Prochlorococcus marinus str. MIT 0917: one gene and its partners. The main gene of each other region encodes a partner of the protein of the gene in region 3 in a complex. Links are inferred from orthologs where the notes say so. Each region holds a gene or a part of one and is shown on either strand. Other genes may lie near its edges.

Evidence for each region.
Region 1: the proteins of accD (region 3) and accC are in contact, whole or in part, in a solved structure (PDB 8UXZ), measured with the Escherichia coli proteins. The link is inferred for Prochlorococcus marinus str. MIT 0917 from one-to-one orthologs.
Region 2: the proteins of accD (region 3) and accB are in contact, whole or in part, in a solved structure (PDB 8UXZ), measured with the Escherichia coli proteins. The link is inferred for Prochlorococcus marinus str. MIT 0917 from one-to-one orthologs.

What each region holds. Positions count from the first base shown.
Region 1 is NZ_CP114784.1:1,458,782-1,461,886, forward strand. Bases 45-2,986 are described here. They hold accC (acetyl-CoA carboxylase biotin carboxylase subunit), read left to right. Parts: upstream 45-814; coding sequence 815-2,158; downstream 2,159-2,986. Other genes in these bases: O5637_RS08140 (glycosyl transferase), read right to left, coding at 45-579; O5637_RS08155 (YggT family protein), read right to left, coding at 2,172-2,471; psbX (photosystem II reaction center protein PsbX), read left to right, coding at 2,559-2,729; O5637_RS08165 (Ycf66 family protein), read left to right, coding at 2,813-2,986. Also shown: more of O5637_RS08140, read right to left, coding at 1-44; more of O5637_RS08165, read left to right, coding at 2,987-3,105. UniProt on the Escherichia coli protein: This protein is a component of the acetyl coenzyme A carboxylase complex; first, biotin carboxylase catalyzes the carboxylation of the carrier protein and then the transcarboxylase transfers the carboxyl group to form malonyl-CoA.
Region 2 is NZ_CP114784.1:1,348,338-1,351,491, forward strand. What follows is about bases 125-3,115. They hold accB (acetyl-CoA carboxylase biotin carboxyl carrier protein), read left to right. Parts: upstream 125-1,360; coding sequence 1,361-1,870; downstream 1,871-3,115. Other genes in these bases: O5637_RS07605 (peptidylprolyl isomerase), read right to left, coding at 125-737; efp (elongation factor P), read left to right, coding at 801-1,364; pdxA (4-hydroxythreonine-4-phosphate dehydrogenase PdxA), read right to left, coding at 1,880-2,905; O5637_RS07625 (SDR family NAD(P)-dependent oxidoreductase), read right to left, coding at 3,032-3,115. Outside these bases: more of O5637_RS07605, read right to left, coding at 1-124; more of O5637_RS07625, read right to left, coding at 3,116-3,154. UniProt on the Escherichia coli protein: This protein is a component of the acetyl coenzyme A carboxylase complex; first, biotin carboxylase catalyzes the carboxylation of the carrier protein and then the transcarboxylase transfers the carboxyl group to form malonyl-CoA.
Region 3 is NZ_CP114784.1:196,613-199,554, reverse strand. What follows is about bases 39-2,817. They hold accD (acetyl-CoA carboxylase, carboxyltransferase subunit beta), read left to right. Parts: upstream 39-875; coding sequence 876-1,760; downstream 1,761-2,817. Other genes in these bases: O5637_RS01035 (Gfo/Idh/MocA family protein), read left to right, coding at 2,178-2,817; O5637_RS01040 (hypothetical protein), read left to right, coding at 1,797-2,156; O5637_RS01050 (prepilin peptidase), read left to right, coding at 336-815; O5637_RS01055 (phosphoribulokinase), read left to right, coding at 39-263. Also shown: more of O5637_RS01055, read left to right, coding at 1-38; more of O5637_RS01035, read left to right, coding at 2,818-2,942.

The DNA of each region.
Region 1 (3,105 bases), 1.3 Mb from region 3 along the record:
TTTTAGTTTCGCACTTTTTGAACCTGGCAGCAGAGCAACCCACTTTCCAGAGGGGAGTGGATCATCAATTTTTGCAGTTTCAGTTAAGTCAGCTGTGAGGTCTCCGATGACTGCACAACGAGGTTGAATTCGTTTTGGTAATTTATCAACAATCCTTTCGGACATCGCAAGAATTCTATTGTTCCAAAAAGGCCACCTCGCTATCCACTCTGCATATGTCATATGTAAATACCCGAACCTTGCTGAAAGTAGAACGCTCCAAAATTGATCTCCTCCTAAAAAAATTACTAACCCGTTGGGTGGCCATGAACCAAATTTTTTAGGGTTCAAAAGAAGCTCCCAGAAATTCTTTGCTTTTATTATTTTTTCAAATCGCAACCATTTTTTGGCAGCAATAATTTCATGACCAGTTGCATTAGGGCATGGAACGAGTACTAAATTTAATGATATTGAAGAATTATTTACTCTGGGTTTTAGCTCTAGCTGTTTATGAAGCTCTTTAGCGAGTGGCTTAACCCAAGTCGCTAGTTCACCTGGTCCATTGGAGACAAAAATAATTGCTAAAGAATTATGACTCATTTATTGATGAGCATCAGTTTTGAAGAATGCGGATGGCGAGACTTGAACTCGCAAGGCCAAAGCCACATGTTCCTTAGACATGCGCGTATACCAATTCCGCCACATCCGCAAGTTAACTCAGTTAAGCACCAAGTAACCCTGATCATAATGCTTAACCTATTAAGCTTCTACCTAATGGGTTTCAATCTTTGGCACAAATACTGATACGATCCAGATGAGGACTTAATAATTTTGAATGCCCATAGGCAAACTGCTGATAGCTAATCGTGGCGAAATAGCTTTAAGAATTCTCCGAAGCTGTCGCGAGATGGGGATTTCTACTGTCGCTGTTTACAGTACTGTTGATAAAAATGCTTTACATGTTCAATTGGCTGATGAAGCTGTATGCGTCGGAGAGTCGCCTAGCAGTAAAAGTTATTTAAATGTTCCAAATATACTTGCTGCAGCGACATCAAGAGGAGTAGATGCTATTCATCCTGGTTATGGTTTTTTAGCTGAGAATGATCGATTTGCAGAGATTTGCGGCGACCACGGGCTTATTTTTGTCGGCCCATCTCCTCATGCAATTCGTTCCATGGGTGATAAGTCGACAGCTAAATCGACTATGCAAAAGGTTGGAGTACCTACTGTCCCTGGAAGTGAGGGCTTACTAGATAGTGTTTCAGACGCATCCAAGCTTGCCTCTGAAATGGGCTACCCAGTAATGATTAAAGCAACTGCAGGAGGCGGTGGAAGAGGCATGCGTTTAGTTAGTCATGCTGATGAATTGGAGAATCTTTTTAAAGCTGCGCAGGGTGAAGCAGAGGCTGCATTTGGTAACCCAGGATTATATATGGAGAAATTTATTGATCGCCCAAGGCATGTAGAGGTTCAGATTCTTGCTGATCGATATGGGAACGTTGTTCATCTCGGAGAAAGAGATTGCTCGATCCAAAGAAGGCATCAGAAATTATTAGAGGAATCACCAAGTCCAGCTTTAGATCATCACCTAAGAATAAGAATGGGAGAAGCAGCAGTTGCAGCAGCAAAAAGCATCAACTATGAAGGGGCTGGAACGGTGGAATTCCTTCTTGATCGGCACGGAAGTTTTTATTTTATGGAAATGAATACTCGAATACAGGTGGAACATCCTGTTACTGAGTTGGTTACTGGTATGGATCTAATTTCAGAGCAATTACGTATCGCTGGAGGGGAAAAATTAAAATTTACTCAGGCAGAAATCAAGCTTGAAGGACATGCAATTGAATGTAGAATTAACGCAGAAGATCCAAGTCACAACTTCCGACCTTCCCCAGGGAAAATTACAGGTTGGTTACCTCCTGGTGGACCTGGTGTAAGGGTTGATAGCCATGTTTACACTGGTTACGATATTCCTCCTTTTTATGATTCTTTAATAGGAAAATTGATTGTTTGGGGAAGGGATAGAGAAGCTGCACTAAAAAGGATGGAAAGAGCTTTAAATGAATGTGCAGTCACAGGAATTACCACCACTATTGATTTTCATTTGAAATTACTTAAAAGAAATGAATTTATAAAAGGAGATGTTCATACAAAGTTCGTTGAACAAGAAATGCTGTAAATAGCTATAAAGATTAAAATATAATTTGAGTTAATACACCTTGTTGACCAAGAAACAATTCTCGAAAAAGGCTTAAGAGACCTACCCAAATAATGGGAGTAACATCTACACCTCCTATTGGAGGAACAATTTTTCGAGTAGTCACGAGTACAGGTTCAGTTGGTAAGAAAATAATTGGCCAAAAACCAGTTCTTAAATTTATTTTGGGGTACCAAGTTAAAATAATTCTTAGAAGGAACGCAAGGGTTAGGGCACCTATTACAAAACCCAATAAAAAATGTATTGTTGGAAGACTTTTAACTAACAGAGGCATCACAAAGCTCAAAGCATTATTGAATAGATGGTCTAAATCATCTTTTATTGCTTAAGATTACTCGGTCTTGCATAAGAATTAGCTGAAATGGCTTTTCATTTATTAAATTTGTTCCTTAGTGCTGGAACTTCTAGTCAAGCTGCTACAAGTTCTGCAGTTGGAATGATAGGGAGTTTTCTTGCGGCTGGAGCTTTGATAGTTGCACCTGCTGCGGCTGCCTTGATATGGGTTAGTCAAAAAGATGCATTGAGTAGATAGCCCTAGCAATCACCTATTTATGCCATAGACTGATAAGAATAAGGTTGTTTTCAACCTGAAAATGTTTATTTAAGAGGGCAAACTTGGTCAATGCCAGTCTAAATTGGGCCAGCATTGTTGGCATAGTTCTTGCTGTATGCGGAGCTGGCCTATATTTTCTTAGATCTTTTAAGCCAGCATTGGCAAGGGATTATGATGTTTTCTTTGCCGCTATTGGCTTGCTCTGTGGAGGAATACTTTTTTTTCAAGGATGGCGTTTAGATCCCATTCTTCAGTTTGGGCAGTTTTTGCTTGCTGGGACAACTGTTTTCTTTGCTTATGAAAGTGTTCGATTGAGAGGTATTTCAACTGATCAAGCACGAAGATCTTCATATTT
Region 2 (3,154 bases), 1.2 Mb from region 3 along the record:
GGAACTTTTCTCAACTCATTATTCTCAGTGTCTACATATCCATTTGCTTCTCCTTTAGGATCCCCAGTTTGAAGAATAAAAAATTCTTCAGCTCTATTAATTGGTAAACCATCGTAAAAACCTTTTAATGAAAGATCGATAAATGCACCAGCCGTTAGAGGAGCATTATAACCATCAATAATTGCGCTCATATTTCCTTGGGATGTTTTTATTTCTACATTTGCTCTACCTAAAAGTCTTGGTAAATTGTCATATTCACTGGGTATTTTATATGGAAAATCATTAGTGATTAAAAGAGACTCTAGATCATCAATTGTTTTTAAACTTTTACGTCTGATGTCAAGAAATGATACTTTATTTTTTTCGTTTGCTATTTGTCTTAATTCATCAAGTTCTTCATTTAAATCATAAAGAAGATTAACTGCTTTTTCTTTATTTTCCTCTGGTATGGAGTCAAGAATTTGATTTTTTCTATTGCTTGCTAAGAATTGACTTCTTGAGGTGGCTTTGCTAACAGCTGACCATCTACTTCCTCGAAGATCGTCGCTAGTATCTTCAAGTTTGTTTTGTAATTCACGTAATTCTTTTTGCTCAATCGGTAAAGAATTTCTTAATATTGCATATGGATCTTTTAGTCGATTACCATTTGGAAGGCTTGCAACAGCAGGGTCAATCCATGGAGAGCTCAACGAAAATAGGATTGTTAGCAGGGCAAGAATGCAAATCTTTTTTGCCATATTGAATCTATGTTTTGCATGACTTTGGCACAGACTTATGATCGATTGGTATCTTTTGTGTGAATGATTTCAAGTAACGACTTTCGCACTGGCACTACGATCGAGTTAGACGGTGCAGTTTGGCGTGTTATTGAATTTCTACATGTCAAGCCTGGCAAGGGTTCTGCATTTGTCAGGACTAAATTAAAGGCGGTAGTGAGCGGTAGTGTTGTCGAAAAGACTTTTAGAGCTGGGGAAATGGTTCCACAAGCTCTTTTGGAGAAATCAAAGTTGCAACATACATACATGGAAGGAGATGATTTTGTATTTATGGATATGACTTCTTATGAAGAAACACGCCTAACAGCTAAACAAATTGGTGAAAGTAGGAAATATCTAAAGGAAGGTATGGAGGTTAATGTATTGTCTTGGAATGAAAAACCTCTTGAAGTTGAATTGCCCAACTCAGTTGTTTTAGAAATAAAAGAAACTGATCCTGGCGTCAAAGGTGACACAGCTTCGGGAGGGACAAAGCCTGCAATCTTGGAAACAGGAGCTCAAGTAATGGTCCCATTATTTATTTCAATTGGTGAGAAAATCCGAGTAGATACTCGAAATGACAGTTATCTAGGCCGAGAAACACAATGACTATGAATCTTGATCATGAAGAGCTTCATCGCTTGTTGGCAACTTTAGCTGAGAGCGATATTCAAGAGTTTCGACTTGAGGGAGAGGACTTTTCCTTGGAAGTTAAACGTAATCTAGGGACTTCCTCGGATTCAATTGCTTCTCAAAAGAAAATTATTTCAGAAGAGATTATTTCAGAAGAGATTGATCCACCATCTCAACGTAAAATAGAGGCTTCTCCAGCACCAAGCACACCTCCTCCTTCAGTGCCAGGGTCACGCTCTGATTTGGTCGAAGTAACTGCTCCTATGGTTGGTACCTTCTATCGCGCACCAGGCCCAGAAGAGCCCCCTTTCGTGGATATTGGATCGAGAATCAGTGTGGGTCAAGCAGTTTGTATTCTTGAGGCAATGAAATTAATGAATGAATTAGAGTCAGAAGTAAGTGGTGAAGTAATTGAAATTCTTGTTGAGAATGGAACTCCAGTGGAGTTTGGTCAAGTTTTAATGAGATTAAAACCTGTCTAAAAGTTTTACTTATTGAGAAAGAAGCCAAGCGTTATTTATTGCAGCAAGCATACTTTTTTCTCTTGCCTTGAACTTACCTGCGATATCAAGTGCAGTTCCGTGATCAGGTGATGTTCTTACAAAAGGAAGCCCAAGCGTTGTGTTAACAGCCTCATCAAAGGCGATCAGCTTGACCGGTATAAGAGCTTGATCGTGATAGAAAGCGAGTATTCCGTCAGGTGCATTATTTTCAAAGGAGGTGTCATGCCATGCTTTTGCTGATGAAATCCAGCAGCTATCTGGAGGGATAGGCCCACTAATTTTGATAGCTGGATTATCTAATTTCCATTCATTTATAGTAGGAATAATTAAGTTTTTTTCTTCGGTTCCAATTTTTCCGTCTTCTCCAGCATGTGGATTTAAGCCCGCTATATGTATTAATGGTTTTTCTTTGAACTTAAGACAGAAATGCAATAAGGCATCTAACTTAAATCTAATTAATTCTTTTGTTAAACTATCATTGATTTTGTTAAGAGGTATATGTGTTGTAGCCAATAAAGTATTAAATCTCCACCCATTGTTTGGTGATCTTGCTGTAAAAAGCATAGAAGTTCTTTTATTAGTTAACTTACCTAATAATTCAGTTTGCCCTGCAAAGTCATGACCAGCTTTATACCAGGCAATTTTTGAAATAGGAGCTGTAACTAGAGCATTAGCTTTCCCTTCTAAAAGTATATTAGTTGCATTACAAAGCCATTGAAAGCTAGCTGACCCAGAATATGCATCGACTATTCCTGGAATAACTTTCTTTGTTAATGGAATATCAATAATATCAAGCTTATGTGGATCAGGGATATTATTGAATCCATGTTTAATTAACTTTGAACAAGTTTTAAAAATATTATTTTTGCAACCTACAAGTAAAGGCTCTATATTTTTATTTAAGTTCTTAGATCCAAGAGCTTTTAATGTTATTTCAGTTCCTATTCCTGCAGGATCTCCTAATGAAATAATAAGTTTGTTTTTATTTTTTGTTAATTTTTTAAAATCTTTCATTTGCAATAAGTTTTTTTGATTGAAATTTTTTAGCTTAAGAAAAGCTTTTAGTAAGGTTTAAACTAATAAATTTGAGGAAGTTTTGTAAAAAATAGTGAATAAAGATAATATTAAAAATAAAGAATATTAATTCATTTTTAATTGTGAGAAACAATTTTTTAATCCAGATTTAAAACTAGGATAAATTAGAGGATAACCAAGTATTTTGCATAATAACTTGTTATCAACTTTTCGATTTTCTTCCCAAAA
Region 3 (2,942 bases):
TTCCGACCATTGATACTTCAAATCCATTTATTTGCAGAAATATTCCAACACCCGACGAAAGTTTTGTAATTATCCATTTCAGAAAAGGTTCAAGAGAAAAATGGGGGATTGACTTCCAATACTTATTAGGAATGATACACGATTCATTCATGTCAAGTCCTACAAGTATTGTTGTTAATGGTGGAAAAATGGGATTTGCTATGGAACTTATTCTTACACCAATTATTCATAAAATGATAGAAGAGAAAAAAGCTGCAGGATAATAAAATCTATCTATCTATATAGATAGATACAAACCAATTAAATATATTTTTAATAGAAAAAATTAATAAATCATGTCTATTAATATATGCTTTACTTTTATACTTTTATATTTCATATCTTCCATTTCGATAGAAGATATACACACCATGATAATAAGTGAAAAGAAATTAATATTATTTGCCATCTCTGGTGTCCTTTATTTGTTATGCATAGGATTATTAAATGAGAAAAAAGATATCATAGATTTAATAATCAATAATTCCTTTTCAATGGTTATTATCTTTACACTAATGTATTCTATAAGTTATATAAGTTATAAGATTTTTGGAATAAATTCATTAGGAATGGGTGATATAAAACTCTCTTCGTTTAGTACTATATGGCTTGGAATTGAATTGAGTCTTATATCATTATGCATTTCATTTTTACTTTCAGCCATATATAGTTTGCATGGAATACTTACTAAAAAATTTATACCATTACAACAATATCCATTTGCACCATTCCTATCGATTGGGATATTTTGTTCTTGGATTATAGATAAGATTTAAGCGTTCTAATCCCTTTAAAGGGACTCAAGGTATTAAATTAAATTCAATCACAAAAAATCTGTGTCATTATTCGACTGGTTTGCTGATAGAAGGAAAGGCCAGTTTGTTGGCAAAGTCACTCAGGAATCTGAAGAAAGTGATGGACTATGGGAAAAATGTCCAGAATGTGGGCAAGTAGTTTATAGAAAAGATTTAATAGACAATTGCAGTGTTTGTAGTAATTGTGGGCATCACAATCGAATAGATAGCGAAGAGAGAATAAGAATAATTACTGATCCAAATACATTCAAATCAATCAATAATCATTTAACTCCAGTTGACCCTCTGGGTTTTAAAGATCGACGAGCTTACGCAGATAGGCTCAGAGAAAGCCAAGCTAGCACTGGTCTAAAAGATGGAGTTTTAACAGGGACATGCGAAGTTAATTCTATTCCTATGGCATTAGCCGTGATGGATTTCAGATTCATGGGTGGCTCAATGGGATCTGTTGTAGGAGAGAAGATCACAAGACTTATCGAACACTCAACCAAAGAGAAATTGCCATTGCTAATTGTTTGCGCATCGGGTGGTGCTCGAATGCAAGAAGGAATGTTAAGCCTTATGCAAATGGCAAAAATTTCAGGAGCGCTTGAGCGACATAGAGATGCTCAGTTACTTTATATGCCTTTACTTACACATCCCACCACTGGAGGCGTTACAGCTAGTTTTGCCATGCTTGGAGATTTAATACTTGCAGAACCCAAAGCACTTATTGGATTTGCAGGAAGAAGAGTAATTGAACAAACACTTAGAGAAAAACTTCCTGATAATTTCCAAACAGCTGAATATCTTCAAGATCATGGTTTCGTAGATACCATTGTCCCTAGGACAGAACTTAAAGAAACTTTGGCAAAGATACTTCGATTACATAAGACACAAGAAGTAAAGTTACAAACTAATGCATAAAACGAATCGAAGGTTAAAAATAAACTTGATTATCTTGTGAATATCTTAGTCCTAATATTAATTATTTTATTTAATAGGACAAACATAATATATGCGGCCAATATTAATTGGATTGAAGTTAGTAAAACGCCATCAGGAATTCAATATTTAAATAAAGATAGTATTGATATTAAAGAAAAAAACATAATAGAAATAACAACGAAATACATAAAAATCGACTCAAGTACTTCAAATGAAATAGAGGAGAATATTTACATAATGAAAATCAATTGTTTGACTAATAAATTCAAAGATATTTCAGTTAATGGTAAAAATAATTTAACCGCAAAATGGGAAGACCCAAATGGGGATAAACTATTAGATGATGTGATTTCAGATAGCTGCGAAAATGATTAAACTCATCAATTATTTAAAAGAATGATCAATACAGTTCAACCATTACGTATAGCAATTGCAGGACTAGGTTTCGGTGAAAGTGTTCATATCCCTGCAACATTATCTAATAAGAATATTGAGCTTGTGGGGTTGTGGCATCCTCGAACAGAAAGGCTCAAAGAAGCCTGCAATAAGTACAATCTTCATGCCTACGAGACCTGGGAGGATTTAGTCACTGATTCCAAAATAGATGGAATAATTATAGCTACTCCACCAGCTCCAAGATACGAGCTTGCACTAGAAGCAATAAAAGAAGGAAAACATCTTTTACTAGAAAAGCCAACTTGCCTAAACTCTGAAGAGGTAAAAGAGCTTCAAAGAAATGCCCTAAAAAGAAATTTAAAAATAGCTGTCGATTACGAATATCGAGCTGTTCCTCTGTTCATGCAAGCAAAGCGAATAATTAACGAGAAGAAACTAGATGAACCTTATTTTGTAAAACTAGATTGGCTAATGAGCAGCAGAGCTAATCCAGATAGACCATGGAATTGGTATTCAGACGAAGATTCTGGTGGAGGGGTATTGGGCGCGTTAGGTACCCATGCTTTTGACATGATTCATTGGCTAATTGGTCCAACTCATTCATTAAGCGCAATAAATTCAACTTCAATCAAACAAAGATTTTGCACCCAATCAAAAACCATTAAAAAAGTTACCAGTGAAGATGTAAGCATTTCTCAACTACAAATTAAAAGCTTTAATAACAATTTGATTCCAGTCCAAGTAAATCTCTCTGCAGTAACAAAA